4 regions of the Mesorhizobium sp. B1-1-6 genome follow, and region 3 is predicted to be linked to each of the others. Evidence: predicted binding sites of a transcription regulator. Region 3 holds the regulator's gene; each other region holds the start of a gene.
What was found. The regulator PhoB, encoded in region 3, activates phosphate uptake and scavenging genes when phosphate is short. The targets are predictions, from matches to a motif close to TGTCATNNANCTGTCAT.
Positions count from the first base shown of each region.

Region 1: the regulator PhoB is predicted to act here: its motif matches at 2,873-2,889, upstream of FJ979_RS19630 (DUF1045 domain-containing protein).
Region 2: the regulator PhoB is predicted to act here: its motif matches at 5,078-5,094, upstream of FJ979_RS02795 (esterase-like activity of phytase family protein).
Region 4: the regulator PhoB is predicted to act here: its motif matches at 3,320-3,336, upstream of FJ979_RS29705 (RNA degradosome polyphosphate kinase).

Region 1 covers NZ_VFWR01000009.1:222,088-229,100, reverse strand. Annotated here, with positions in the region: gene iolD (3D-(3,5/4)-trihydroxycyclohexane-1,2-dione acylhydrolase (decyclizing)) at 1-638, shown strand, start outside; gene iolE (myo-inosose-2 dehydratase) at 783-1,700, shown strand; gene FJ979_RS19640 (DUF3329 domain-containing protein) at 1,741-1,959, shown strand; gene iolB (5-deoxy-glucuronate isomerase) at 1,964-2,776, shown strand; gene FJ979_RS19630 (DUF1045 domain-containing protein) at 2,928-3,635, shown strand; gene FJ979_RS19625 (alpha-D-ribose 1-methylphosphonate 5-triphosphate diphosphatase) at 3,680-4,819, shown strand; gene phnN (phosphonate metabolism protein/1,5-bisphosphokinase (PRPP-forming) PhnN) at 4,816-5,448, shown strand; gene FJ979_RS19615 (DUF2231 domain-containing protein) at 5,505-6,023, opposite strand; gene FJ979_RS19610 (ABC transporter permease) at 6,255-7,013, opposite strand, start outside.
Region 2 covers NZ_VFWR01000001.1:536,537-543,549, reverse strand. Annotated here, with positions in the region: gene FJ979_RS02810 (SH3 domain-containing protein) at 14-418, shown strand; gene FJ979_RS02805 (MFS transporter) at 609-1,817, shown strand; gene FJ979_RS02800 (MATE family efflux transporter) at 1,830-3,302, opposite strand; gene FJ979_RS02795 (esterase-like activity of phytase family protein) at 3,470-4,960, opposite strand; gene FJ979_RS02790 (FAD-dependent oxidoreductase) at 5,272-7,013, shown strand, end outside.
Region 3 covers NZ_VFWR01000022.1:21,394-28,406, forward strand. Annotated here, with positions in the region: gene pstS (phosphate ABC transporter substrate-binding protein PstS) at 1-831, shown strand, start outside; gene pstC (phosphate ABC transporter permease subunit PstC) at 897-1,886, shown strand; gene pstA (phosphate ABC transporter permease PstA) at 1,890-2,741, shown strand; gene pstB (phosphate ABC transporter ATP-binding protein PstB) at 2,738-3,541, shown strand; gene phoU (phosphate signaling complex protein PhoU) at 3,567-4,274, shown strand; gene phoB (phosphate regulon transcriptional regulator PhoB) at 4,294-4,983, shown strand; gene FJ979_RS29880 (ROK family protein) at 4,991-6,232, opposite strand; gene xylF (D-xylose ABC transporter substrate-binding protein) at 6,492-7,013, shown strand, end outside.
Region 4 covers NZ_VFWR01000021.1:77,629-84,641, forward strand. Annotated here, with positions in the region: gene FJ979_RS29680 (amino acid ABC transporter permease) at 1-137, shown strand, start outside; gene FJ979_RS29685 (amino acid ABC transporter ATP-binding protein) at 153-956, shown strand; gene FJ979_RS29690 (TIGR02117 family protein) at 1,072-1,737, shown strand; gene FJ979_RS29695 (FAD-dependent monooxygenase) at 1,768-2,991, opposite strand; gene FJ979_RS29700 (zinc-finger domain-containing protein) at 3,010-3,255, opposite strand; gene FJ979_RS29705 (RNA degradosome polyphosphate kinase) at 3,456-5,648, shown strand; gene ppx (exopolyphosphatase) at 5,648-7,013, shown strand, end outside.

The sequences.
Region 1 (7,013 bases), on a different contig from region 3:
GCGCCATGGGCTCCGGCGTGACGCTGCTCAACGCCGCCGGCGGGCTGCCGGGCGAATTGCACAAGCTTTGGCAGGCCGGCGCGCCCGGCTCGTATCATGCCGAATACGGCTTCTCGACCATGGGTTACGAGATTGCCGGCGGGCTCGGCACCAAGATGGCCAAGCCCGGGGAAGAGGTCGTCGTCATGATCGGCGACGGCTCCTACCTGATGCTCAATTCCGAGATCGCCACCTCGGTGATGCTCGGCCTGAAGCTGACCATCGTGCTGCTCGACAACAGGGGTTTTGGCTGCATCAACCGGCTGCAGATGGCGACCGGCGGCGCCAACTTCAACAATCTCCTGAAGGATGCGCGCCACGAGGTGCTGCCCGACGTCGACTTTGCCGCGCACGCCGCGAGCATGGGGGCGATCGCCGAGAAGGTTTCGTCGATCGCAGGGCTGGAGACGGCGCTCGCTCAGGCGAAAGGCAACGACCGCACCACGGTACTGGTCATCGACACCGATCCGCTGGTCTCCACCGATGCCGGCGGCCACTGGTGGGACGTGGCGGTGCCGGAAGTCTCCGAGCGCAGCCAAGTGAACGCGGCGCGCAAGGTCTATGATGAAAAACGGCGGATGCAGAGCATCGGCGATTGATCTTAGCGCTGCCAGCTCCCTACCTCCCCTTGTGGGGAGATCGGACCGAAGGTCCGGGTGGGGGGCTGGCGCCGTACCCCGCCCCGCTGCTTCGCAGCGACCCTCCCCACAAGGGGGAGGGTGAACAAGAACCGGAGTGACGACTTGAAAGCCAAACTGGGCATGTCCCCCATCGCGTGGTGGAACGACGATCTTGCGGAACTCAGCGACGACGTGTCGTTGGAGGAGTGCCTACGCCAGTCGCGTTCGGCCGGCTTCACCGGCATGGAGATGGGACGGCGCTTTCCCAAGGACCCCAAGGTGATGCTGCCGATCCTGAAGGCGGCTGACGTCACACTGTGCGGCGGCTGGTTCTCGGGCACGCTGGTCGACGAGGAGATGAGCAAGAACAAGGATCGCATCCAGCCGATGATCGACCTGTTCAAGGCGGTCAACGCGCCTTGCATCGTCTATGGCGAGGTTGGCCGTTCGATCCAGGGCGACCGCTCGAAACCGCTCGCCACCAAGCCGAAACTCTCGAGCGACGAGATGAAGGCCTATGCCAGGCGCCTGACCGAATTCGGCGAATGGTGCGCCGAGCAAGGCATGCCGCTTTCCTATCATCACCATATGGCGGCGGTGGTCGAGACCGAGGCGGAGCTCGACGCCTTCATGCGCCATTCCGGAGCGGGCATTCCGCTGCTGCTTGACGCTGGACATCTGGCCTTTGCCGGCGGCGATGTGCTGCGCGCCATCGACAATCACCACAAGCGCATCAGCCATGTGCATGTGAAGGATGTACGCATGGGTGTGATCGAGAAGCTCGACCGCACGAGGCAGTCCTTCCTCGATGCGGTGGCTCTCGGCGCCTTCACCGTGCCGGGCGACGGCTCGCTGGATTTCGGCGCCATCGTGCAGCGTTTCGCCGACCATGGCTATGAAGGCTGGTTCGTGGTCGAGGCCGAACAGGACCCGAAGAAGAACCCGCCGCTCAAGATGGCGCAGGTGGGCCACAAGGAGTTGATGCGGGTGATGACGGCGGCCGGCTACACGGTCGAGACCCAGGGCTTCCCCGATGTCTGATCGGGTTCTCGCCAGGCCGGGCTTGCTGTAGGTTGCCGCGATGAAAGATTCCGAGCACCCCTTCTTCCGGCCCCTATGGCGGCGTGTCGCCGTCGTCGCGGTCTGCGTCATCTGGTCGATCATCGAATTCGCGAGCGGCTCGCCGTTCTGGGGCGTGATCGCGCTGGGCTTCGCCGGCTATGGCGTCTGGCAGTTTTTTTATCTCTACAAGCCGGCCGACGAGAACAAGGCGCCCGCCGAAGTCGAACCGAAGGAGTAACCGGATGTCGAAGCTGCTGGTCAAAGCCGACAAGGGCCATGGCCGTGTCGCGCACGTCACGCCGCAAAGCGCCGGCTGGACCTATGTCGGGTTCGACCTGCATCGGCTGAAACCGGGCGAAACGGCTTCGGGAACAACGGACGATCGCGAAGTCTGCCTGGTGTTCGTCACCGGCAAGGGCACGGTCGCGGCCGGCGGCAAGGATCTCGGCCTGCTCGGCCAGCGCATGTCGCCCTTCGAAGGCAAACCATGGTCGGTCTATGTGCCGCAGGGATCGGACTGGTCGGTGACGGCTGATAGCGGACTGGAACTGGCGGTCTGCTCGGCGCCGGGATTGAGCGGCGGCCTGCCGGTTCGCGTCATCGGGCCTGACGACCTCGGCCAGGAGGTGCGCGGCAAGGGCACCAATACGCGTTACGTCACCAACATCCTGCCCGAGGGCAAGCCGGCCGATTCGCTGCTGGTGGTCGAGGTCATCACGCCCGGCGGCCATACGTCGAGCTATCCGCCGCACAAGCACGACCAGGACAATCTGCCCGACGAATCCTATCTCGAGGAAACCTATTATCACCGCCTCAACCCGCCGCAGGGCTTTGCTTTCCAGCGGGTCTATACCGACGCCGACAAGGACGGCTCCCGCGAGTTGGACGAGGCGATGGCGATCGAGGACGGCGACGTCGTGCTGGTGCCCAAGGGCTATCACCCCTGCGCGGCTTGCCATGGCTACGACCTCTACTACCTCAACGTCATGGCCGGCCCGAAGCGGACGTGGAAATTCCACAATGCGCCCGAGCACGAATGGCTGGTGAAGGCCTGACCGTTGCGCGTTCACGGCTGAACCTGTTGGTCCAGATCAGAAAAATCGTCGGCTAAGGACCGGCGGGGTCGATTTGCCTTCGAAAACCCTTCAAAGCTTCGTCAATCCGTCATGGAAATCACCTATGGCAACGGGCTGACGAGGATTTTCGATGCGCTACGCCATCTACTTCACCCCCCAACAGGACGAAAAATTGGCGCGGATCGCCGCCAACTGGCTGGGCCGTGACCCGTTCGGCGCCGCGACGCGACCGGTGGAGGCGGTGGGCGATTTGTCGGCGGCGGAAGTCGCCTTCCACACCGCATCGGCACGGCGCTATGGTTTTCATGCGACGCTGAAAGCCCCTTTCCGGTTAGCGGCCAACGAAACCGAAGCCTCGTTGCGCACAGCGCTCGACGCCTTTGCCGAGGCGACGCCGGTTGTGATGATCCCCCGTCTCGTCGTCAGCCAGATCGACGGTTTCTTCGCGCTGGTGCCGGAGGCGGCATTGCCTCCGCTCAATCGCTTCGCCGATGACGTGGTGCGCGATTTCGACCGCTTTCGCGCGCCGTTGACGGAGGCCGAGATCGAGCGGCGCAGCCCGGACTCGCTGAAGCCGGGCGAATTCCGCAATCTCTGCCAATGGGGCTATCCTTACGTCTTCGAGAGCTTCCGCTTTCACATGACGCTGTCCGGCAGGGCCGGGCCACAGGAAAGCCCTCGTCTTCGCCTGGCAATCGAGGGCCTGTTCGCCGAGGTGCTGCGCCAGCCGGTTCCGGTGGACGCGCTGACGTTGTTCATCGAGCCCGAACCCGGCGCCCCGTTCATGGTGCTTTCCCAGCACGCGCTCGGGCGCCGTCCGGCCAGAAAAACCGCCTGAAGCAACAAGCCGTAAAGGCCAGAAAAAACCAAGGACTGCCTGAAATGACCGCCGAGACCATTCTGAGCAACGCCCGCATCATTCTTGCCGACGAGATCATCGACGGCTCGCTCGTGATGCGTGACGGTCTGATCGCCGACATATCCGCCGGCGCCGTGCGAGCCGGCGAGGACATGGCTGGCGACTTCATCATTCCGGGACTGGTCGAGCTGCACACCGATCACCTGGAAGGCCACTATGCGCCGCGGCCCAAGGTGCGTTGGAATCCGATCGCCGCCGTGCTCGCCCATGACGCGCAAGTGGCGACCGCCGGCATTACCACCGTGCTCGATGCCTTGCGTGTCGGCATGGACGAGGATGCCGATCTCAACGCCGCTGACATCCGCAAGCTCGCCGACGCGATCGAGGACAGCGTGCGGATGGATCGATTGCGGGCCGATCATTTCATCCATCTACGCTGCGAGGTCTCGGCGCCGGATTGCCTCAGGGCCTTCGCCAATTTCGAGACGGACGAACGGGTGAAGCTCGCCTCGCTGATGGACCATGCGCCAGGCCAGCGCCAGTTCGTCAACCTCGAAACCTACGCCTACTACTATCAGCGCAAGCTGAAGCTGACCGATCACGATTTCCAGAAATTCTGCGAGAAACGGATGGGCGAATCGGCCCGGAATTCGGCCACGAACCGCGTCTTCATCGCCGCCGCCTGCCACGAGCGCGGCATCGTGCTTGCGAGCCATGACGATGCGACGACGGGCCATGTCGACGAAGCCATCGAGCAAGGCGTGCGCGTTGCCGAATTCCCGACCACCGAGGAGGCCGCCAGAGCTTCGAAGGATGCCGGGCTCGGCGTGCTGATGGGCGCGCCCAATGTCATGCGCGGCGCCTCGCATTCGGGCAATGTCTCGGCGCGCACGCTGGCCAGCGACGGCCTGCTCGACATATTGTCGTCCGACTACATCCCCTTCAGCCTGATCCAGTCCGCCTTCTTTCTTGGCGACGTCGTCGACGGCATTTCCCTGCCGCAGGCGGTGGCGATGGTGTCCAAGAACCCGGCCGAGGCCGTCGGTCTTTCCGATCGCGGCGTCATCGAAGAGGGCCGCCGGGCCGACCTGGTGCGCGTGCGCCTCGACGACCACGTTCCAGTGGTGCGCACGGTCTGGCGGCAGGGGCGGCGGGTCGCGTGATGGCTTCGGCATTGATCGAGCGTGAACTGTCGGCCGAGGCGTTTCCGATACGCGACGGCGTCTTCGTTGCCGTGGTGGGCCCGAGCGGCGCCGGCAAGGATACGATCATCGGCCATGCCAAGGCGCTTTTCGCCGACGAGACGCGGCTGGAGTTCGTGCGCCGCGTCATCACCAGACCGAGCGACACGGCAAGCGAGGATCACGACACGCTGGCCGATGCCGCCTTCATCGAGGCCGAAGCCGACGGCGCCTTCGCCGTCTCCTGGGAGGCGCACGGCCTGCGCTACGGCCTGCCGGCCGAGGTCGATTGGGCAGTGGCCAACGGCCATGTCGCTGTCGCCAATGTATCGCGCTCGATCATCCCTGCCTTGCGAAAGCGCTATGCCAATCTGGTCATCGTCGAGATCACCGCTTCGCCCGATGTGCTGGCCGGGCGGCTGGCGATGCGTGGCCGCGAGTCGCGCGGGGAGGTTCTGGCACGCCTGGCGCGAAGCGCGCCTGTGACGCTCTCCGGACCCGGCGTCACCTCGATCGACAATAGCGGTTCGCGCGAAGCGGCAGGCGAGCGCTTTGCCGAGGTGCTGCGCAAGGCGATGGCGTTCTCCGACATGTCGGGGCTGATCGACTAAAGGTGTTGATGGTCAGGTGGCGCCCGCCTGACCTGAATATCGAATGCACCTTCGTTCTATGCCGCGTGCCGGTCGTGGTCGGCACGACGCGTGCCGGCCGACGGCGTTGCCGAAGGTTGTGTCGGCGCGTCCAGAACCGCGACGTGATGGCGGTACACCATTTCCCAGCCTTTCCAGCCGGTAAACAGCAGGATGCAGACAACGATCAATGAAAGCAGCACTCCCCATGGGCGAACTGCCGCTTCGGCGCCTTGGCTGTAGCGAAGATAGAAATTGATCAGCGCCAGAACGACGGCGGTCAAATTGCCGACCATATGGTACCAGGCGTCCGTCAGCGCGCGGATGCGCGGCTCGCTCAGGAAATCGATAAAGCCGGCAATCGCCGCCAGGAGAGCCATGACGATGGCTGCTCCAATCAGCCACATCGACGCGCGTGCCCAAAAGGCGTCGGCAGTCCCCCAGAACATCAAATCGGTGAGAAACGCGCCGACAAGGAACGCGACAGGAAAGGGAATGAGCATCGGATGGATGGGATGACCTCCCACCTTGGCGGTGCTTAGCAGATTCGCGGCCATGACAATGCCTCCGAATAGAAAAGCTTTGAACAACGCCCAGACAAGGGTTTCGTTCCAATCCGGATGGAAGCTCGCAAGACCGTTTTCGCGATGCCGCCCCCCTTTTGCACTCAAGTCACTTGGGGCCGCACAGATACGGCCGACAACAGATCGAGCGGAATTGCGGGGCGGGCGAGATAGAGCGGCGTTATCTTTCGACGGCCACGGCGGATGGTGGCTTTTTGCCCCTGACTATTCCGCCGCTGCGCCGGCGATGCTCTTGCGGCTGGCGTCGACCATGCGCCGCCGCGCGCGGAACACACCCCATTGCTGGTCGATCAGCACGCCGATGAGGATGACGCCGCCCATCACCGCGAAGTTGAGCGAGGACGGGATGCCGAGCAGATTGACGAGGTTCTGCAGCTCCTGCAACAGCACGGTGCCGAGGATGACACCAATCAGCGAGCCCTCGCCGCCGCGCAGCGAGAAGCCGCCGAGCACGGCCGCGGCAATGGCGTAGAGCTCGTAGAACTGGCCGTGGCTGGCTGGCGAGATGGAGCGCGTGTACATGGCGAAATAGATCGCCGACAGCGCCGTCAGTACCCCGCAGATGACGTAGGCGGCCATGACGACACGCCCGGTGCGGATGCCGGAATATTTCGCCGCCTCCTCGTTCTTGCCGATGGCGTAGAGATAGCGGCCGAACACCGAGCGGTGCAGCACCACCCACATGACGATGGCGATGACGATCAGGGCGAAGAAGGAGTTCGGCACGCCCCAGGAGCGGCCGGCGGTCAAGAATTCGAGCTCCGGGAAATTCTGGCCGAAGGCGAAGCCGGCGGTGCCGTCGGCGGTGTAGAAGCGGGCGACGCCGCGATAGATCAAAAGGCCGCACAAGGTCACCACGAAGGGCTGCAATTTGAGCCGCGTGATCAGCCAGCCATGCGCCAGGCCGATGATGGCACCGAGCACCAGGATGAGCACGAAGGCCAGCGGCCATTCCATGCCGCG
Region 2 (7,013 bases), on a different contig from region 3:
AATGGAGTGACTGATGAGATTTCGATTTCTGCTCTGCCTCGCGACCATTCTGGCCGCCATCCTCGGCACGTCGGCCGCCGCGTTCGCCTACAGCGCCCACACCACCACCAACCTCAACGTGCGCTCCGGGCCCGGGGCGGGATATGCCAAGGTGGGGACGCTGCCAGTCGGCTACAGGGTGAACGTCACCGGCTGCCAGCCGGGTTGGTGCAGAATCCATGGCGGCGGCCTCAGCGGCTGGGCCAGTTCCGGCTATCTCTCGCGGGCCCATGTCGTTCGCCCGCCAGTGATCATCGTGCGCCCGCCGCATCGTCCGCCGCACTGGCAGCATCGGCCGCACCGTCCTCCGCACCATCGCCCGCCGCACAAACCGCGTCCCGGGAAGTGCAAGATCGCACCGGGTTTCTCCTGCAAATAGCGGATTTTAGCGGGGTCACACGACAGGATGTCGTGACGGATCGGAACCATCGGCTCCGATTCGGGCCTGTTCAGGCGGCGGGTTTCGGGGCAACGTCCGTCATGCTGTCAGGAGCCCGCCGGCCGGCCGGAACGTCGGGAGTAAGGGCGCGTTAAGGTCGCGATCCCTGAACCGATGAAGAGGTTTGGCCATGGCCATTCGTGACTTGGCGCATACGCGCAACGAAGCAGGCGGCGAGGCTCTCGCAATTCCGGTGGTTGCCACAATGATCGCCGTTCTGTTTGCCGGCAGCACGGTGCTGACGCCGCTGTACATCATCTACAAGCAGCAATTCGGCTTTTCACAGATCACGCTGACGCTGGTCTACGCGGTCTATGTCGTCGGCAATCTCGGCGCCCTGCTGATGTTGGGCGGCGCGTCGGATGTCGTTGGGCGCCGGCCTGCCGCTCTCGCGGCCATGATCGTCGCCGTCGCCAGCGCGCTTGTCTTTCTGTTCGCCAACAATGTCGTTCTGCTCGATGTGGCGCGCGTCCTGAGCGGGCTTGGCATCGGTGTCGGCGCGGGGACCGGAACGGCATGGATCGCCGAGCTTCTCCCCGGCGCTGACAAGGCGCGCGCCAGCGTCATTGCTACCAGCACCAATTTCCTGGGCCTCGGTTTCGGCGCACTCGTTTCGGGACTGTTGGCGCAGTATGAACCGTGGCCCTTGCGCCTGGTCTTCATCGTTTATCTGGCGGCGCTTGTATTCGTCTTCATCCTGGTCTGGCGTACACGCGAAACGGTGGCGGAGCCTGGCGGCCTCGGGCAGATTTCCATGCGGCCGCACTTTGCCGTGCCGGATGAAATCCGCGCGCGCTTCGTCGCGCCGGCGGTGACCGGTTTCGGCGCCATGGCGCTGGTCGGCTTCTATGCCGCGGTGGCGCCAAGCATCCTGGCGCAGCAACTGCATGAGACGAACCATGCTGTCGCCGGTGCGCTGTTCTTCGAATTGGCGATCGTCACCGCGCTCAGCATCGTAGCGCTGAAGCAAATGCAGAGCGGCAAGGCCATGCTGACCGCGCTGGCGTTGATGATTCCCAGCATCCTCATGGTGGTGGCGGCGCAGATGCTGGCGTCGATGGCGCTGATGATCGCCGCCACCGCCTGCTGCGGCGTGACGGCCGCACTCGGCTATCGTGGCAGCCTGCAGGTGGTGAACGAGATCGCACCGGAGGATCGCCGCGCCGAAGTGGTATCCAGCTTCTTCATCTGCTGCTTTATCGGCAATGCCTTGCCCGTCATCGGCATTGGCATCATCTCGACCTATGCCAGCCCCATCGCGGCCAGCCTGGCGTTCGCCGGCATGATCATCGTGTTTGCGCTGGTCGCGCTGGGCTTTGGGTTGAAAAACAGGCCTTGAGAGCGGCCAGCTTCAGCCGTTCGGCGTCTCTGGGGAAAAATGCGCGCGCTGGCGCGGCACGCCGAGCCCGGTGTCGGGCGGCTCGCCGGCGGCCGGCCGGTTCTCGATCATGTGCAGGGTGCGCCAGCCGCCGAGACGGTAGTAGGCCGCGGCCAGCAGCAGGGAGGTGATCGAGCCGGCGGGGAAACTCCACCACAGCGCCTCCTCGCCGATCACATCCCGCATGAAATAGGCAAAGCCGGTGCGCACGACCAGTACCGAGATCACCAGGATGACCAGCGGCGGCATCACGGCGCCCGTGGCGCGCACGGTGGCGAACAGCACGATGGTGACGCCGAACAGGATGAACGACCAGGACGCGACGTTGTTGATGTGAGCGGCGATGTCTATCGCCGCGCTGTCGCGGCTCAGGAACAGGCTGAGGATCGAGCGATCGAAGACCCATAGAAGTGCCACGAGAGCACCGGTCAGCACCAGGTTGAAGCCGACGCCTGACGCTGCGATGCGGCTGATGCGGTCCCAGCGGCCGGCGCCGACGTTCTGCGCCGCCATCGAGGACACGGCCGCGCCGATGGCGAGCGCGGGCATCTGGATGTAGGTCCATAACTGCGCGGCGATGCCGTAGGCGGCGGCCACCTGCGAACCGTAGGAATTGACGATGCCCATCACCGTCAGGGCCGCGGCCGAAATCACGATCATCTGCAAACCCATCGGAACGCCCTTGAAGACGACGACGCGCAGCAAGGCGGGGTCCGGCCGCAGCAGCGCCAGATTGGCGCCGGCCAGACGCAGCGGATGCTTGCGGACATAGAGCACGATCAGGATGGCAATGACGCTCACTGTCTGGCCGACAAGCGTCGAGGTCGCCGAGCCGGCGATGCCGAGCTCGGGGAACGGCCCGATGCCGCGGATGAGCAGTGGGTTCAAGATGATGTCGAGCACGACGGCGAGCGCCATGAAAAAGAACGGCGTGCGCGAATCGCCGGCGCCGCGCAGCACCGTCATGACAAAGGACAGAAGGTTCATCATCGGCACGGCGACGAAGATGATGCGCAAATAGGAGCGCGCCAGCGGCAAGGCGTCGGGCGGTGTGCCGAGCGCGCCCAGAATGGTGTCGACCCAGATCCAGCCGCAGACGGCGAACAGCACCGAGACGAAGAAAAAGAAGGTGGCGCTGGTGCCGACGATGCGGCGTGCCTCGGGGAGATCGCGGGCGCCGACCGATTGCGCCACCAGTATGGTGGCCGCCATGCCGATGCCGAATACCGTGCCGAGGATGAGGAACAGCACCAGATTGGCATTCGAGGTGGCGGTAAGCGCGGATTCGCCGAGGAAGCGGCCGACCCAGACAGCGTTGACCGAGCCGTTGAGCGATTGCAGCACGTTGGAGCCGAGCACCGGCAGGGCGAACAGCAGGAGCGTGCGCGGAATGGGGCCGCTGGTCAGGTCACCGGTGCGCCGGCGCGCGGGCATCTTTTCATCCATGGCGGGCATCCGGCAAAGCTGGTTCTTTTGAGTCCGGCACGCAGGATACCGCAGGCCCGACCGGGATGCACCCTTGCGAAAGGAGCGACGGCGGGCAAGGCACGCCGTCGTGCATCCGATCAAGCTTGTCGGGCAGGAGGCGCCAGGCGGCGCCTGCTGCAAGATGCTTACTTCCTGGCGAGGCCGGGAAGCGTGACCTGATAGACAAGGAACATGGTGTCGACATCGGCGCCGTCCTCGGCCTTGTAGGGCGCGCCGACCTGGAAACCGTCCTGGGCGAGGAAATCGTTGTCGTTGGCGACGAACAGGAAATAGTCGTCGGGCAGCTTCGGATCGAGCACGCTCGCCAGCGACATCGCTTCCCACTTTTCCGAGAGGTTGTCCTTGTCATTGGGCGCGCCATTGTGCAGGCCGAAGCGGGCAAGCTCGGCCTTGTCGTTGATGTCGATGAACGGCGTCAGCCTTGCCGGCGTCACCGACGGATCGAGCACGCCCTTGGGCGCCACCGGCTTGTCGGCGGCATCGAAGGCACCGCCGGCGATGTCGGTCGCGCCGGAAAGGTCGACAATGTCGATCTTGCGATACAGCGACTCCTCGCCCTTCAGGCCCTGGCCGTTGCCGCTGTCGCGCGCCAGCATCAGGAAAGCGGTATCCGACAGCGCCACGATCTCGCTTTGCGCAGCCACCTTGGTCTTGCCCTTGGCGTCCTTGAACACCGGCAGCGGCACGACATATTCATGTGCCAGCTTGAGATGGGCAAGATCGGAGGCGTCATAGATCAGCGCCCTGGTGTTCTGGCGCGTCGAGGCCGAATCGCCGCCGTCCTGCCGGGTCGCCGACTGCAAGACCGCGATTACGAACTTGCCGTCCGGCGTCATTGCCATGCCTTCGAGGCCCTGATTGTTCTGGCGGCCGGTTTCGGGATCCTTTGGGTCGGGTTCGGCAGCACCTGGGCCCGGATTGTCGGAAGCAAAATTGGCCGTGCCGTGGCGCATCGGCACGAGCGCGGCCGGAGGCTGGGTCGCCGACATCAGACGGCCGTCGGCGGAGAAGCGGTAGATGTCGGGACCGTATTCGTCGGAGACGAGCATGGTGCCGTCGGGCAGCCGCACGATCGCCTCGTTGTCGAGCGCGAGCTTGCCATTGTCGGCCTGCGGCAGGACAGGCATGTCGCCGGCGGCGGGACGCACGCCGTTCAGCGGGTCGAGACCGCTGGCGTCGGCGCCCTTGTCGTCGGTCAGGAGCATGGTGTCGGCGAGCGTCGCCTTGACGCCGGTCTGCTCCTGGCCGGCCGCGGGCGCGGCACCTGGCGCCACCGGGGCGAACTCGATGTTGATCGTGTTGAGGCGCGGCCGGTAGTCGGTGGTACCGACGACGTTATAACCGCGGTCGGGCAGCAGCCACAGCGAGCCTCTGTAGGTGCCGGCATCATGCGTCCAGCCCGCGGTGTCGATCGACATGCCGGAGCCGGAGCCGAAGGTCTCGCCGAACCTGTCGCGCTGGCCGGCCGGGATGCGGCCAACCCCCACCAGCCCCTTGTTGACGAAACTGGCGCCGCCGACGCTGGCCGAGCTGTCGGCGAAGGCGGGCAGCGAAACGGCCGAGGCCGCCAGCGCGGCGACCAGCAGCCGCAACGAGAATGAGCGTAGATGCGTCATGGAATCCCCTTGATGACAAAGCGCCGGGACGGCGGAATTCTGAGGTTGCCTGGCGGCGGCGAGGCTGCCGCCCTGGAGGGCCGCTTGTGCCCTCGGCAAGCGGTCTAAGGCGCGAACATGATGCTTGCATGACAGTTGGTGACGCATTCGCGTCGGCCCGCCGCGACGCTGCTGGGGAAGTGCGGCCGCGCCAAAAAATCGATCGTTCCGACACAGGTTCGACAGCGTCCAGGAGCTGTTCGTAGTACTAGACACTCATGTACAGTACGTATATGGTTCCGGTTTCGAACAGTCCGTGGAGGAGGGAAGCCTTGAAGTCTCACTACCGCGCAGTCGTCATCGGGGGAGGAGTGGTGGGCGCTTCGGTGCTCTATCACCTGGCGCGGTTCGGCTGGTCGGATGTGGCGCTGATCGAGCGCGCCGAACTGACGGCGGGGTCGACTTGGCATGCGGCGGCGGGGTTCCACGCGCTCAATGCCGACCCCAATGTCGCCGCGCTGCAGGATTACACCATCAACCTTTACCGCGAGATCGAGGCCGAATCCGGCCAGGACGTCGGGCTGCACATGACTGGCGGCGTCAACATCGCCAGCGATCCGGCGCGCTGGGAGTGGCTGAAATCGGCCTGGGCGGTATTCCAGTCGGTCGGCATCGAGACCGCCCGGCTGGTGACGCCTGACGAGATCATGGCGATCTGCCCGATCGTCGACGTCACCGGCGTGCTTGGCGGCCTATACGATTCCAACGAGGGCCATCTCGACCCTTACGGCACGACGCATGCGTATGTCGGTGCCGCCAAGAAGCGCGGCGCCGACGTGATCCTGCGCAACCGCGTGGTCGAGCTGAAGGCGCGCGCCGACGGCCATTGGGATGTCGTCACAGAGCAACGCACCATCACCGCCGAGCATGTCGTGAATGCCGGCGGGTTGTGGGCCAAGCAACTCGGCCGCATGGCCGGGGTTGAACTGCCGGTGACGCCGATGGAGCACCATTATTTCGTCACCGAGGACATTCCGGAAGTCGCTGCCCTCGACAAGGAGATCGGCCTGGCCGTCGATCTCGACGGCTTTTCCTATCTGCGGCAGGAGCGCAAGGGCGTGCTGCTCGGCGTCTACGAGCAGAACCCGAAGCACTGGAACATGGACGGCGCGCCGTGGGATTACGGCATCGAGCTCATCCCCGAAGACATCGACCGCATCGGCCCGGAACTTGCCAAGGCGCATGAGCGCTTCCCTTGCCTGGCGACGGCAGGCATCCGCAAATGGGTCAACGGCGCCTTCACCTTCACCCCGGACGGCAATCCGATCGTCGGGCCGGTCCGCGGCCTGAAGAATTACTGGGTCGCCTGCGGCGTCATGGCCGGCTTCAGCCAGGGCGGCGGCGTCGGCAAGTCGCTGGCCGAGTGGATGATTTACGGCGAGCCGCAGGCCGACATTTTCGGCATGGACATCGCCCGCTACGGCGCCTTCGCCGCAAACCGGGAATATCTCAGGCAGACGACGCGACAGTTTTATTCTCGTCGTTTCGTCATGACCTTTCCCAACGAACGGCTGCCTGCGGGCCGGCCGCTGAAACGCCCCGGCGCCTATGACGGCATGAGTGCGGCGGGCTGCGAATGGACGGCCTCCTGGGGGCTGGAAATCCCCGCCTATTTCGCGCCGATGGGATTCCGCGAGGAGACGACGCTCAGGCGTTCCAACGCCTTCGACATCGTCGGTGACGAGGCGCTGCAAGTCCGGCGCGCCGCCGGCCTCATCGATATCTCGGCCTATGCGCGCTACGCGACCTCGGGACCGGGCGCGGAGGCTTGGCTCGACAGGCTGCTGGCCTGCAGGCTGCCGAAGGCGGGACAGGCGAGGCTGGCGCCGATGCTCGGGCCGGACGGGCGGCTGAAGGGCGATCTCACCGTCTTCAACTGGGGCAATGGCGACTACTGGCTGATGGGCTCCTACTATCTGCGCGAATTCCACATGCGCTGGTTCGAAGCGCATATGGCTGAAGGCGTTTGCGTCACCGATATTTCAGATGCGATGTCGGGCTTTCTGGTCACCGG
Region 3 (7,013 bases):
ACCTTCGGCGCTTCCGATGCGCCGCTGAAGGGCGAGGATCTCGAATCCACCGGACTTGCACAGTTCCCGATGGTGATGGGCGGCATCGTTCCGGTCGTCAATCTCGAAGGCATCAAGCCGGGCGAACTGGTGCTCGACGGCCCGACGCTGGCCGATATCTTCGTAGGCAAGATCACCAATTGGAACGACGCGGCGATCGCCAAGCTCAATCCCGACGTCAAGCTTCCCGACCAGGCGATCGCCGTCGTGCATCGCTCCGACGGTTCGGGCACCACGTTCAACTTCAGCTACTATCTGGCCGACGTCAGCGCCGACTGGAAGTCGAAGGTCGGCGTCAACACCGCGCTCGAATGGCCGGTCGGTATCGGCGCCAAGGGCAATGAAGGCGTCGCCAACAACGTCTCGCAGACCGGCGGCTCGATCGGCTATGTCGAATACGCCTACGCCAAGCAGAACAAGCTGACCTATGCCGACATGATCAACAAGGACGGCAAGAAGGTCGAGCCGACGGCGGCGGCGTTCTCGGCGGCGGCGGCCAATGCCGACTGGAGCTCGCAGCCGGGTTACGGCGTCATCCTGGCCAACCAGCCGGGCGCCGAATCCTGGCCGATGACGTCGGCGACCTGGATCCTGGTCTACAAGAAGCCCGGCGACGTGGCGGCGACCGGTGAAGCGCTCAAGTTCTTCGCCTGGTCCTACGCCAAGGGCGACGACATGGCCGGCGCGCTGGACTACGTTCCGATCCCCGACGCGGTCGTCAAGAGCGTCGAGGACATGTGGGCCAAGGACATCGTCGGCGAAGACGGCAAGCCGCTCTATTCCGCCATGTAATCCCTGCTGAACGAGGAGGGCGCTTCACGGCGCCCTCCCTGTCTTCCTTGAAACGTGAGGGCCAGATGACCGCCGTCTCCGAAGCCATGCCATCGTCGGCCGCCATGCGGGCCAGGGAAGCGACGGTCCGACGCTTCGCGCTCACCGATACGATTTTCCGAACGGCGACACGCTTTTCCGCCATCCTCGTCCTGCTCATCCTCGGCGGCGTGGCGATTTCGCTGTTTGCCGGCTCGTGGGAAGCGCTGTCGAAATTCGGGTTCTCCTTCCTGACGACCGAATCGTGGAACCCGGTTACCGAGAATTTCGGGGCGCTGGCCCCGATCTACGGAACCATCGTCACCGCCGCCATCGCTATCCTGATCGCCGTTCCCATCGGCATCGGCATCGCCATCTTCCTTACCGAACTCTGCCCGCGGCCACTCCGGCGCCCCATCGGCATCGCCGTCGAGCTGCTTGCCGGCATACCCTCAATCATCTACGGCATCTGGGGCCTGTTCGTGTTCGCGCCGTTCCTGCAGACGACGGTGCAGCCCTTCATCATCAAGCTTTTCCACGACGTGCCGGGACTCTCCAGCCTGTTTGCCGGCCCGCCCTACGGCATCGGCCTTCTGACCTCGGCGATGATCCTTGCCATCATGGTCCTGCCCTTCATCACCTCGATCACCAAGGATGTCTTCGACACGGTGCCGGCGGTGCTGAAGGAATCGGCCTACGGCATCGGCTGCACGACCTGGGAGGTCACGCGCCGCGTCGTCATCCCCTATACCCGCGTCGGCATCATGGGCGGCGTCATGCTCGGCCTCGGCCGCGCGCTCGGCGAAACCATGGCGGTAACCTTCGTCATCGGCAACGCCCACCGCATCAGCGGCTCGCTGTTCGCGCCCGGCACGACGATCTCGGCGACCATCGCCAACGAGTTCACCGAAGCCGACGGCGATCTCTATACGTCTTCGCTGGTGGCGCTCGGCCTGATCCTGTTCGTCATCACTTTCCTGATCCTTGCCCTTGCGCGCTACATGCTGCTGCGCATGGACAGCCGCACGGGAGCCTGACCGATGTCGACGGCCACATCGCTTCACAATCGACGCAAGCGCAGGAATGCCGTGATGATGACGCTATGCGTCACGGCGGCGGGCATCGGCCTGGCCTGGCTGGCGCTCATCCTCGGCGCACTGCTCTATAAGGGCCTGTCGGGTGTTTCGCTCTCTGTGTTCACCGAAATGACACCGCCGCCCGGCGATGCCGGCGGCCTGCTCAATGCCATCTACGGCAGTATCATGATGACAGTCATCGCCGTCATCGTCGGCACGCCGATCGGTGTCCTCGCTGGGACCTACATGGCCGAATATGGCCGCTTCTCGCGCCTCACCACCGTCGTGCGCTTCATCAACGACATCCTGCTGTCGGCACCCTCGATCATCGTCGGCCTGTTCGTCTACGAGCTGCTGGTGCGGCCGATGGGACATTTCTCGGCGATCGCCGGTGCCGTCGCACTGGCCATCCTGGTCATCCCGGTCGTCGTTCGCACCACCGAGGACATGCTCAACCTGGTGCCGAACGCCTTGCGCGAGGCCGGCGCCGCGATCGGCGCGCCGCGCTGGGTGGTCATCCGCTCGGTCGCCTACCGTGCGGCGCTGTCGGGCATCGTCACAGGCATATTGCTGGCCATCGCCCGCATTTCCGGCGAGACGGCGCCGCTGCTCTTCACGGCGCTCAACAACCAGTTCTGGTCGAGTAATCTCAATGCGCCGATGGCCAGCCTGCCCGTCACCATCTTCCAGTTCGCTCTCAGCCCCTACGAGGAATGGCAGCAGCTGGCGTGGACCGGCGCACTCATAATCACCCTTACGGTTCTCGGGCTGAGCATCTTCGCCCGCAGCCTTACCGGACGCAGAGAGGACAGATGAAACCGATGTTGTCCACCGAGTTGAATACGCCCGAAGTCGCGGTCGAGAAAGCCAAGATCGAGGTCAAGGGCCTCAATTTCTACTATGGCCAGTCGAAGGCGCTGAAGGATATCAGCCTGTCGCTGCCCGAGCGCAGCGTCACCGCCTTCATCGGGCCTTCGGGCTGCGGGAAGTCGACGCTGCTGCGCGTCTTCAACCGCATCTACGAGCTCTACCCGAGGCAGAGCGCCGAGGGCCAGGTGCTGCTCGACGGCCAGAATATCCTCGACCGCTCGCAGGACCTCAACCTGCTCAGGACCAAGATCGGCATGGTGTTCCAGAAGCCGACGCCGTTCCCGATGTCGATCTACGAGAACATCGCCTTCGGCGTCAGGCTCTATGAGAAGCTCAGCAAGGCGGAGATGGACGGCCGTGTCGAGCAGGCGCTGAAGCGCGCGGCACTGTGGAGCGAGGTCAAGGACAAGCTCAACGCCAGCGGCCTCAGCCTTTCGGGCGGCCAGCAGCAGCGCCTCTGCATCGCCCGCACGGTGGCGGTGAAGCCGGAGGTCATCCTGCTCGACGAGCCTGCCTCGGCGCTCGATCCGCTGTCGACCGCCAAGATCGAGGAGCTGATCGATGAGCTGCAGGCCGACTATACGATCGTCATCGTCACCCACAACATGCAGCAGGCGGCGCGCGTGTCGAAGCAGACCGCGTTCATGTATCTGGGCGAGTTGGTCGAGTTCGACCGCACCGAGAAGATCTTCACATCGCCCCGCGAGAAGCGCACGCAGGACTATATCACCGGCCGCTTCGGCTGATCCCAGGCATACGAGGACCAAGATCATGGCCGAACACACAGTCGCAGCCTTTGACGAAGATCTCGGACAGATCAGCAGGCTGATCCGCGACATGGGCGATCTCGCCTCATCGATGGTCGGCGGCGCCACCAAGGCGCTCCTGAATTCCGACAACGCGCTCGCCCAGCGCGTCGTCTCCGACGACGCCATCATGGACGCGCGCCAGCGCGAACTCGACGACCGCGCCATCACCCTGATCGCCAAGCGGCAGCCCATGGCGGACGATCTGCGCCATGTCGTCGGCTCGATCCGCATGGCGGGCGATCTCGAACGCATCGGCGATCTCGCCAAGAACATCGCCAAGCGCGTCGGCACCGTCGGCCTTGCCGCCACGCCGCGCGACCTGTCGCACTCCATCGACGCCATGGCGCAGCTTGTGCTGATCCAGGTCCAAGGCGTGATCGAGGAGTATGCGGCGCGCGATGCCGCGGCACTTGCCAAGCTGCGCGCCGACGATGAACGCATCGACGTCAAATACACGTCGGTCTTCCGCGAGCTGCTGACCTACATGATGGAGGATCCGCGCAACATCACCGCCTGCACGCATCTTTTGTTCTGCGCCAAGAATCTCGAGCGCATCGGCGATCACGTGACCAACATTGCCGAAAATGCCTATTATGTGCTGACCGGCACGCAATTGCCCGCCAATCGCCCGAAGCAGGACGAGACGGCGATGTCGGCGCCAGCGGCTTGACGGCAGGGGTGACCAGTCGATGATCGCGCCACGCATCATGGTGGTGGAGGACGAGGAGCCGCTGGGTGTGCTGCTCCGTTACAATCTGGAATCGGAGGGTTATCAGGTAGAGGTGGTGACGCGCGGCGACGAAGCCGAGATCCGCTTGCAGGAGAATGTCCCTGACCTTCTTGTGCTCGACTGGATGGTGCCGGCGGTGTCCGGCATCGAGCTCTGCCGCCGTCTCCGCATGCGGCCCGATACCGAGCGGCTGCCGATCATCATGCTGACGGCGCGCGGCGAGGAAAGCGACCGGGTGCGCGGTCTCTCCACCGGCGCCGACGACTATCTGGTCAAGCCGTTCTCAACGCCGGAATTCATGGCACGCGTCAAGGCGCTGCTGCGCCGCGCCAAGCCCGAAGTTCTGTCCAGCGTGCTCAAGGTCGGCGACATCGTGCTCGACCGTGAATCGCACCGGGTCTACCGCAAGAAAAGCGAGATCCGGCTCGGGCCGACCGAGTTCCGCCTGCTCGAATTCATGATGCGACATCCCGGCCGCGTGTTCTCGCGCAGCCAACTGCTCGACAATGTCTGGGGCGAAACGATCTATATCGACGAGCGCACCGTGGACGTGCATGTCGGCCGGCTGCGCAAGGCGGTCAACAATGGCCGCATGCCTGACGTGATCCGCACCATTCGGGGCGCGGGGTATGCGATTCGCGAAGACTAGGGATATGTCACGCAACGTTCTCGCCCACGCCTGATTTCGCCTGTGCCCCCGGCGCGAAAATCTCCTGGTCGACGAAGGTCAGCGCGCGCATGGCGCAGCCCTCGCGGATCAGTGGCAGTTCGTTCGGCTCGGTGTCGAAGGAAATCGATTTCGAGTGCTGGCCGCCGGCGGTCTGGGCAATCGCCTCGCGCAGAGCCGGCTCGATCAGGTCGAAGGCGGCGGCGCTGACGCCGACCATGGCGACCGGCGCCGGATCGATCAGCGCGAACAGGCTGCCAAGGCCGTAACCCAGCGCCTCGCCGGCCTTGCGGTAGGCTTCGCGCTCCGGCCCGTCCTTTTCGCGCGCCGAGGCCGCCAGGGTGCGCATGTCGGCGTCGCTGACGTCGACAGGCTCGGTGTCCTCGCCAAGCTGCCTCGCGTTGCGCCAGATGGCATAGTTGCCGGCATAGGCCTCGACGCAGCCGCGCCGCCCGCAGCGGCAGAGCGCCCCGCCGGGGCGATGGATCATGTGGCCGAACTCGCCTCCGGATGAATGGGTGCCGGTGAACAGTTCACCCTTCAGCACCAAGCCCATGCCGATGCCGTGCGACAAAAGTATGGCGATGAAGTCGTCGCGGTAGCGCTGGGGATCGCGCCAGCGCAGCGCCACCGCCATCATGTTGCAATCGTTCTCCATGGTGGCGGGAATGCCGAACTCGGCCTCCAGTATGTCGGCGAAGGCGATGTCGGTCTGCGGCGTGATCGGCGACCACAGCATGGCGCGCGCATCCGTGTCGGTGATGCCCTGGATCGCCAGCGCGATACGGGCGATGCTGCCGACGTCGAGGTCGGGATCCTCGAACCGCCGCCTGACGATGGCCACGCATTCGCCGATCAGCGCCTCGCGCGACAGGGTCAGCGTGTCCAGCCGGCGCTGCTCCTCAGATATCACCTGGCCGGCATAGTCGATGACTGCGACGGAGAGGAAATTCAGCGACAGCACAACGGTCATCACCGCCGCGGCTTCAGGGTTGAGGCTGAGGCCGACCTGCGGCCGACCGCGTTTCAGCGCACCGGCCTCGCTCGGCTTGCTCTGCGCCAGGATGCCTTCGCCAATCAGGTCGGAGGAGATCGCCGATATGGTGGAATGGCTGAGCCCGGTGGTCGCGGCAATCTCGGTGCGCGAGGGCTGCCCGGCACGGCGCACGGCCGCGATCACCATCGCCCGGTTGCGTCGGCGCAAATCGTCGTGGCGGATTCCGACCGACATGTTTCTCGCATCCTCCCCGTCGCCGCGTTCTCTCCCCAGGATCCCGACGACCGTCAAATACTGGCAGAACCGGCCTTGGCTGTCATTATTTATTCCGGAGCTCGAAAAAAATTCACGAGGACATCAAAATACATCAGAATCGACGTTGACAGCGTTCCGACGATGGACCAGTGTTTTTTCGAGGCTCGAAAAAATAGAGCCTTTGTGCCGGCCTACGGGCCTGTTTGGTCGCGCCATACGCGGCGCAGGGAGGATTAAGATGAAGAAATTCACAGCCGCCATCCTGGCGGGTGTCGCCATGTCGCTGACGCTCGCGTCGATCGCGCAGGCGAAGGACAAGGTCATCGGCGTTTCCTGGTCGAACTTCCAGGAAGAGCGCTGGAAGACCGACGAGGCCGCCATGAAGAAGGCGATCGAAGCCGCCGGCGACAAGTATATTTCCGCCGACGCCCAGTCCAATCCCGGCAAGCAGCTCACCGACGTCGAGAGCCTGATCTCCCAGGGCGCCAATTCGCTGATCATCCTGGCGCAGGACGCCTCCGCCATCGGCCCGGCGGTGCAGAAGGCGCTCGACGAAGGCATTCCGGTCGTCGGCTATGACCGCCTGATCGAGAACAAGGACGTCTTCTATCTGACCTTCGACAACAAGGAAGTCGGCCGCATGCAGGCCCGCGAAGTGTTCAAGGTGAAGCCGGAAGGCAACTACGTCTTCATCAAGGGCTCGGGTGCCGATCCGAATGCCGATTTCCTGTTCTCGGGCTCCATGGAAGTGCTCAAGGAC
Region 4 (7,013 bases), on a different contig from region 3:
ACGCCAACTGGGCGACGCCGCAGACCGCGAAATCCGGTCTCGTGTTCGCCGCCTTCGTGTTTTGGCTGTTCTGCTTCGGCATGTCGCGCTATTCAATGTATACGGAACGCCGGCTCGACACCGGTTACAAACGATAAAAAGGGGATTGGTTCATGGCCACCGAAAACGCCGTCAGCGCGGAAGAGATCAAGGTCAATGCCGCGAAGATGCACATCTCGACCACCGATGTCGCCATCGACATCATCGCCATGCACAAATGGTATGGCGAGTTCCATGTGCTGAAGGACATCAACCTCAAGGTGATGCGCGGCGAGCGCATCGTCATCTGCGGCCCGTCCGGCTCCGGCAAGTCCACCATGATCCGCTGCATCAACCGGCTCGAAGAACACCAGAAGGGCAAGATCTTCGTCGACGGCAAGGAATTGACCAACGATCTCAAGAAGATCGACGAGGTGCGCCGAGAGGTCGGCATGGTGTTCCAGCACTTCAACCTGTTCCCCCACCTGACCATCCTGGAGAACTGCACGCTGGCGCCGATCTGGGTCCGCAAGACCCCGAAGAAACAGGCCGAGGAGATGGCCATGCATTTCCTCAAGCGCGTCAAGATCCCCGAGCAGGCCAACAAATATCCGGGCCAGCTCTCCGGCGGTCAGCAGCAGCGCGTGGCGATCGCCCGTTCGCTGTGCATGAACCCGCGCATCATGCTGTTCGATGAGCCGACCTCGGCACTCGACCCGGAAATGATCAAGGAAGTGCTGGAGACCATGGTTAGCCTTGCCGAGGAAGGCATGACCATGCTGTGCGTCACCCACGAAATGGGCTTCGCGCGGAAAGTCGCCAACCGGGTGATCTTCATGGATCAGGGCCAGATCGTCGAGCAGAACACGCCGGCCGAGTTCTTCGATCACCCGCGCCACGAGCGCACGAAGCTGTTCCTGTCGCAGATATTGCACTGAGCGCTGCCTCGTCGAAATGGAAGGAGCCCGGCCGCGCCACGGTCGGGCTTTTTCACATTTGGCCGATCGGATCGTTTCGATTGAGACATGATGGAATCGCAAGAACTATGCCCGGATGAGAAAACGCCTTCGTTTCCTGGCCGTGCTGGTGGCCGCGGTGGTGCTGGTCGCGGCACTCGGCACGCTGGTGCCACGACCACTCTGGCCGGCTGCCGCGGCCGGCGAGGGCGTCAGGCACATTCTGGTGCTGAGCAATCCGATCCACACCGACATCGCCATTCCCGTCGATGATGGCGTGCGCCGGCGTTTTCGCTTCCTCGCGGCTGCCGGCCAGCCTTCCGATGCGCCCGAGGTGCGCTACATCGTCTTCGGCTGGGGCGGCCGCGCCTTCTACCTGGAGACGCCGACCTGGTCGCAGCTGAAGGCGATGCCCGTATTCAAGGCCCTGACGCTTGACGCTTCAGTGATGCATGTCGAGGTCGCCGGCGATATCTCCGGACCCGATGTCGCCGGCTTCGACATCCCGGAAGACCGCTTTGCGGCATTGCTCGACTTCATCGATGCGAGTTTTCAGCAAGGACCAGGCGGGCCGATCGTCATCGCCAGGGCCGCCTATTCCGATTTCGACCGCTTCTATGAGGCGAACGGCCATTTCAATGCGCTGGCCGGCTGCAACACCTGGACGGCCGCCGCCTTGCGAACCGCCGGCCTGCGGACCGGTTGGTGGAACCCGCTGCCGGTCTCGCTTGGGTGGTCGTTGAAGCTGTATAATGGTAGGTAGCGCAGATAACGCCAACGCCTCGTTCGAGTTCTAGGCCCGCCACCCATAAAGCCAGTCCAAATCCGCGGCGAGCTTCTCCGGCGCCCGCATTTTCAGGAAAAGGTTGCGCGCCAACGCCACCGGACCCCAGGCATGCCAGGCAAGGCGGTTGAGGGCGCCGCGACGTGCCACTCTCACGACGCGCGGCCGGCGCAGGCCTTCCCAGATTTGAAGACTTCCGGCCAGGTCGGCAGGGGAGGCGGCCATGACGTCGGCAAGCGTGGCGGCATCCTCGATGGCCATCGCGGCGCCCTGTGCCGCGAACGGCGTCATGGCATGCGCCGCGTCGCCGACCAGCGCGATGCGGCCCGACCTTACCCATGGCTGCTTCTGATCGACCGTATGGATCGGCCAGGCCGCCCACGGGCCGGCCAACTCCGCAAGCCTTGCCAGCGCCGGCGCGGTGCGGCGCATGGCGCCGGCCAGGATTGCGGGATCGGCATGGCCGGACCAGCCTTCGGCGATACGCTCGCCCCTGGTGAAAGCGACGAGATTGATGGCGCTGCCCTTGCTGACGGGATAGGCGACCATGTGAAAGCCGGGATGCAGGAAGGTGGTGACGCAGTCCGGCGCACCGATCTCTGCAAAAGCTTGCCCGGCAGGACTGTCTGCGCTGACGGTTGCCCGCCAGGCCAGTTCGCCGGAGAAGTGGCTTTTCGCAAGCCTGGTTTTCCTTCCTTGGTCGGCAAGTCCGCGCATCGACGACCAGACGCCATCGGCGCCGACCAGAAGGAAACCTTCCGCCGCGACGAGCCTGCCACCCACATCGGCTGCCGCGGTGACGCCTGAACTGCTGATCGTGACGCTGCCAAGGCGCGCACCAGTAGTGAGATGAACATCGGGCATGGCAGCCACGCGCGCCATCAGCGCGTTTTGCAGGTCCGCTCGATGCGCCACGAGGTAGGGCGCACCCCAGCGCGCCTCGCCGGCTCGTCCAAAAGGTACGCGCGCCAGTTCGCCCAAGGTTGCCGCATCCTTCAGCACCACGGCTTCCGGCCTGACGGCATTGGGAAGAAGTGCGTCGAGTACGCCGAGCTCACGCAGGATGCGTGTCGCGTTGGGCGAAAGCTGGATGCCGGCGCCCGCCGCTTCTAGGCGCTGCGCCTGTTCGAAGATCCGTACGGGATAGCCCCGCTCGGCGAAAGCCAACGCCGCGGTCAGCCCGGCAATACCCGCCCCGGCGATGATGACTTGCCGGGACTGTGCGTCTGCCATTGGCCGGGCCGCTGGAAGTCAGGCGGCCTGGTCGATGTAGAGGCAGCCGGCCGGCAGCGTTTCCATCGCCGTCAGCTTCGGCGAATAGCGGTAGAGCGTCGAGCAGTAGGGGCAGACCTTCTCATTGTCGTCGCCCATATCGAGAAACACATGCGGATGGTCGAAAGGCGGGTTGGCGCCGGTGCACATGAATTCCTTGACTCCGATATCGATCGCCGGATGGCCCGCATCGTTCTGGAAATGGGGAATGGAACCGCCTGCCATCGTCGTCTCCTTTAGCGCAGTCTGCTCAGCGTTTGGATCATAACCGGCCTGTTTGCAAGTTCGATGAAATGAAACTGTCGCAAAAGCCTGTCAGAGGATAAGTTAAGCCGGTTAACCGGCTGGAGCATCGCGGCCAGGCGCAACAGCCTGGGCGCCGCCCGAAAGCGGCGAAGCAACCAGACGTGGGAAGAGCAGGAACCATGAACGAACTGAAGCCGGTCCAGAGCGAGTTCATCAATGCGGAAGCGGCAAGCCCGGAAGGCAATCCGGATCGTTTCGTCAATCGCGAGTTCTCCTGGTTGCAGTTCAACCGCCGCGTGCTCGAGGAATCGCAGAACACAAACCATCCGCTGCTGGAGAGGGTACGTTTCCTGTCGATCTCCGCGGCCAATCTCGATGAGTTCTTCATGGTGCGCGTCGCCGGCCTGGCCGGCCAGGTTCGCGAAGGCATCGTGTTGAGAAGTCCGGACGGGCGTACCCCCGAACAGCAGCTCGAACAGCTGCTGCGCGAGGTCGAACGGTTGCAGGAAGACCAGCAGAAAAGCCTTTCGGCGCTGACCGTGCTGCTCAACAAGGAAGGCATCGAGAGCATCACCCGCGACGCGCTGACCAAGGACGAGAAGGCCTGGCTGGAGGAGCACTTCCAGGACCAGGTGTTTCCTGTTCTCACGCCATTGTCGATCGACCCGGCGCATCCGTTCCCGTTTATCCCCAATCTCGGCTTCTCGATGGCGCTGCAGCTTCGCCATCGCAAGAACGGCGAGGAGATGAGCGCGCTCTTGCGCCTGCCGGTGGCGCTGAAGCGTTTCATCCGTTTGCCGGACCGCAAGCACCATGTCCGCTTCATCCCGCTGGAAGAGGCGGTCGGCCTTTACATCGGCAAGTTGTTCCCGGGTTACGAGGTCAAGGGCTCCGGCACGTTCCGCATCATTCGCGACAGCGACATCGAGGTCGAGGAGGAATCGGAAGATCTCGTGCGCCTGTTCGAGACCGCGCTAAAGCGCCGCCGCCGCGGCTCCGTCATTCGCATCGAGTTCGACATGCTCATGCCGGCCGAACTGCGCGAATTCGTCGCCGGCGAACTCGGCGTTTCGTCGAGCCGCATCAGCGTCCTGACCGGCCCGCTGGCGCTCAGCCAGATTTCGGAGATCGTCGCCGTTGCCCGCGACGACCTCAAATTCACGCCCTACAATCCGCGTTTCCCCGAGCGCATCCGCGAGCATGGCGGCGATTGCTTCGCCGCTATCCGCGAGAAGGACATCATCGTCCACCACCCCTACGAATCCTTCGACGTCGTGGTGCAGTTCCTGCGCCAGGCGATGGCCGACCCGGAAGTGGTGGCGATCAAGCAGACGCTTTACCGCACCTCCAATGACAGCCCGATCGTGCGTGCGCTGGTCGACGCGGCCGAGGCCGGCAAGTCGGTGACCGCGCTGGTCGAGCTCAAGGCGCGCTTCGACGAGGAGGCCAACATCCGCTGGGCGCGCGACCTCGAGCGCGCCGGCGTCCAGGTCGTGTTCGGCTTCCTCGAGCTCAAGACCCACGCCAAGATGTCGCTGGTGGTGCGGCGCGAGGACGGCAAGCTGCGCAATTATGTGCATCTGGGCACCGGCAATTACCATCCGGTGACCGCGCGCATCTACACCGACCTGTCCTTCTTCACCACCGATGCAACGATCGCACGCGATGTCGCCCAGCTTTTCAACTTCATCACCGGCTATGCCGAGCCGACCGCCGAAATGCGGCTGGCGATCTCGCCCTTCACGCTGAGGAACCGTATCCTGCAGCACATCTCCGATGAGGTCGCCCACGCGCTCGAGGGACGGCCGGCACGCATCTGGATGAAGATGAACGCCCTTGTCGATCCGATCATCATCGACGCGCTCTACGACGCCAGCCGAGCGGGCGTCGAGATCGACCTGGTCGTGCGCGGCATATGCTGCCTGCGGCCGCAGGTGCCGGGCCTGTCGGAAAACATCAGGGTCAAGTCGATTGTCGGCCGTTTCCTCGAGCACAGCCGCATCTATTGCTTCGGCAATGGCCACGGCCTGCCGTCGGACGAGGCCGTCGTCTACATCTCCTCGGCCGACCTCATGCCGCGCAACCTCGACCGCCGCGTCGAGACCATGGTGCCGATCACCAACCCAACCGTGCATGAACAGGTGCTGGGCCAGATCATGCTCGGCAACATCATGGACAATCAGCAAAGTTTCGACGTATTGGCTGATGGAACCTCCCGGCGCGTCGTGCTCGAGGAGGGCGAGGAGCCGTTCAACGCACAGGAATATTTCATGACCAATCCGAGCCTGTCGGGACGGGGTGATGCGCTGAAATCGCATGCGCCGAAGCGGATCGCGCAATTCAAGCGCCGCAAGAAGAACGCCGCCGCCTGATGCTGTCCGATTCCCAGGGCCGGCTGCAGGATCGCCGACCGCTGTCCATCATCGACATCGGCTCGAATTCGATCCGCCTTGTCGTATATGAGGGGCTGGCGCGCTCGCCGACCATGCTGTTCAACGAAAAGATGCTGGCGGGCCTCGGCCGCGGCATCGTGTCGACGGGGAAGCTCGACCCCGAGGGCGTGACACGGTCGATGGAGGAGTTCCGCCGCTTCCGCGCGCTCTCCGACCAGGCCGGTGCCGAGCACATGTACGTGCTGGCGACCGCCGCCGCGCGCGAGGCCGTCAACGGCCCCGATTTCATCCACCGCGCCGAAGACGTGCTCAAGACCGAGATCCGCGTGATCAGCGGCCGCGAGGAAGCCTATTATTCCGCGCTCGGCGTCATCTGCGGCTTTCATCCGGCCAACGGTATCGCGGGTGACCTCGGCGGCGGCAGCCTTGAACTGGTCGACGTCAACGGCGAAGCGATCGGCGACGGCATAACGTTGCCGCTGGGCGGCCTGCGCCTGCAGGACATGGCCAAGAATTCCCTCACGCAGGCGGCGAAAATCGTGCGCGACGAGCTGGGGCGGGCGAAGCTTCTGAAAGGCGGGCAAGGCAGGCCTTTCTATGCCGTTGGCGGCACCTGGCGAAATCTCGCCCGGCTGCACATGGAGATGACCAACTATCCGCTTGGCGTCATGCACCACTACGAGATCGGCGTCGAAAGTGCCGCCAATTTCCTGCGGCAAGTGGCGAAAGGCGAGATCGAGAAGATCAAAGGCATCGAGGGTGTTTCGAAGAACCGCCGCTCGCTCCTGCCTTACGGTGCCATCGTGCTGCAGGAGATCATGGCGGCGATGCAGCCGTCGAAGATCATCGTCTCGGCGCTCGGCGTGCGCGAAGGCTTCCTCTATTCCCTGCTCGACCAGGCCGAGCAGAAGGCCGATCCCCTGATCTCGGCATCGGAGGAACTCGCCCGGCTGCGCTCGCGCTCGGTCACCCATGCGCATGAACTCGTCGACTGGACGGCCAAGACCTTTGCCGCTTTCGGCATCGACGAGACCGAGGACGAGGCGCGCTACCGCCACGCGGCGGCATTGCTGGCCGACATCGGTTGGCGCGCGCATCCCGAATATCGCGGCAAGCAATCGCTCAACATCATCGCCCACGCCTCCTTTTTCGGCGTGGACCACCCTGGCCGCGCCTATCTGGCGATGGCCAATGCCTATCGGCACGACGGCATCTTCAACGAAGCCATCGCGCCCGAGATCAAGGCGCTGGCGACACCGCGCTATCTGGAGCGGGCGCGGGTGCTGGCGGCATCGATGCGCGTCGTCTACCTGCTGACCGCCTCGATGCCCGGCGTCATGCCGA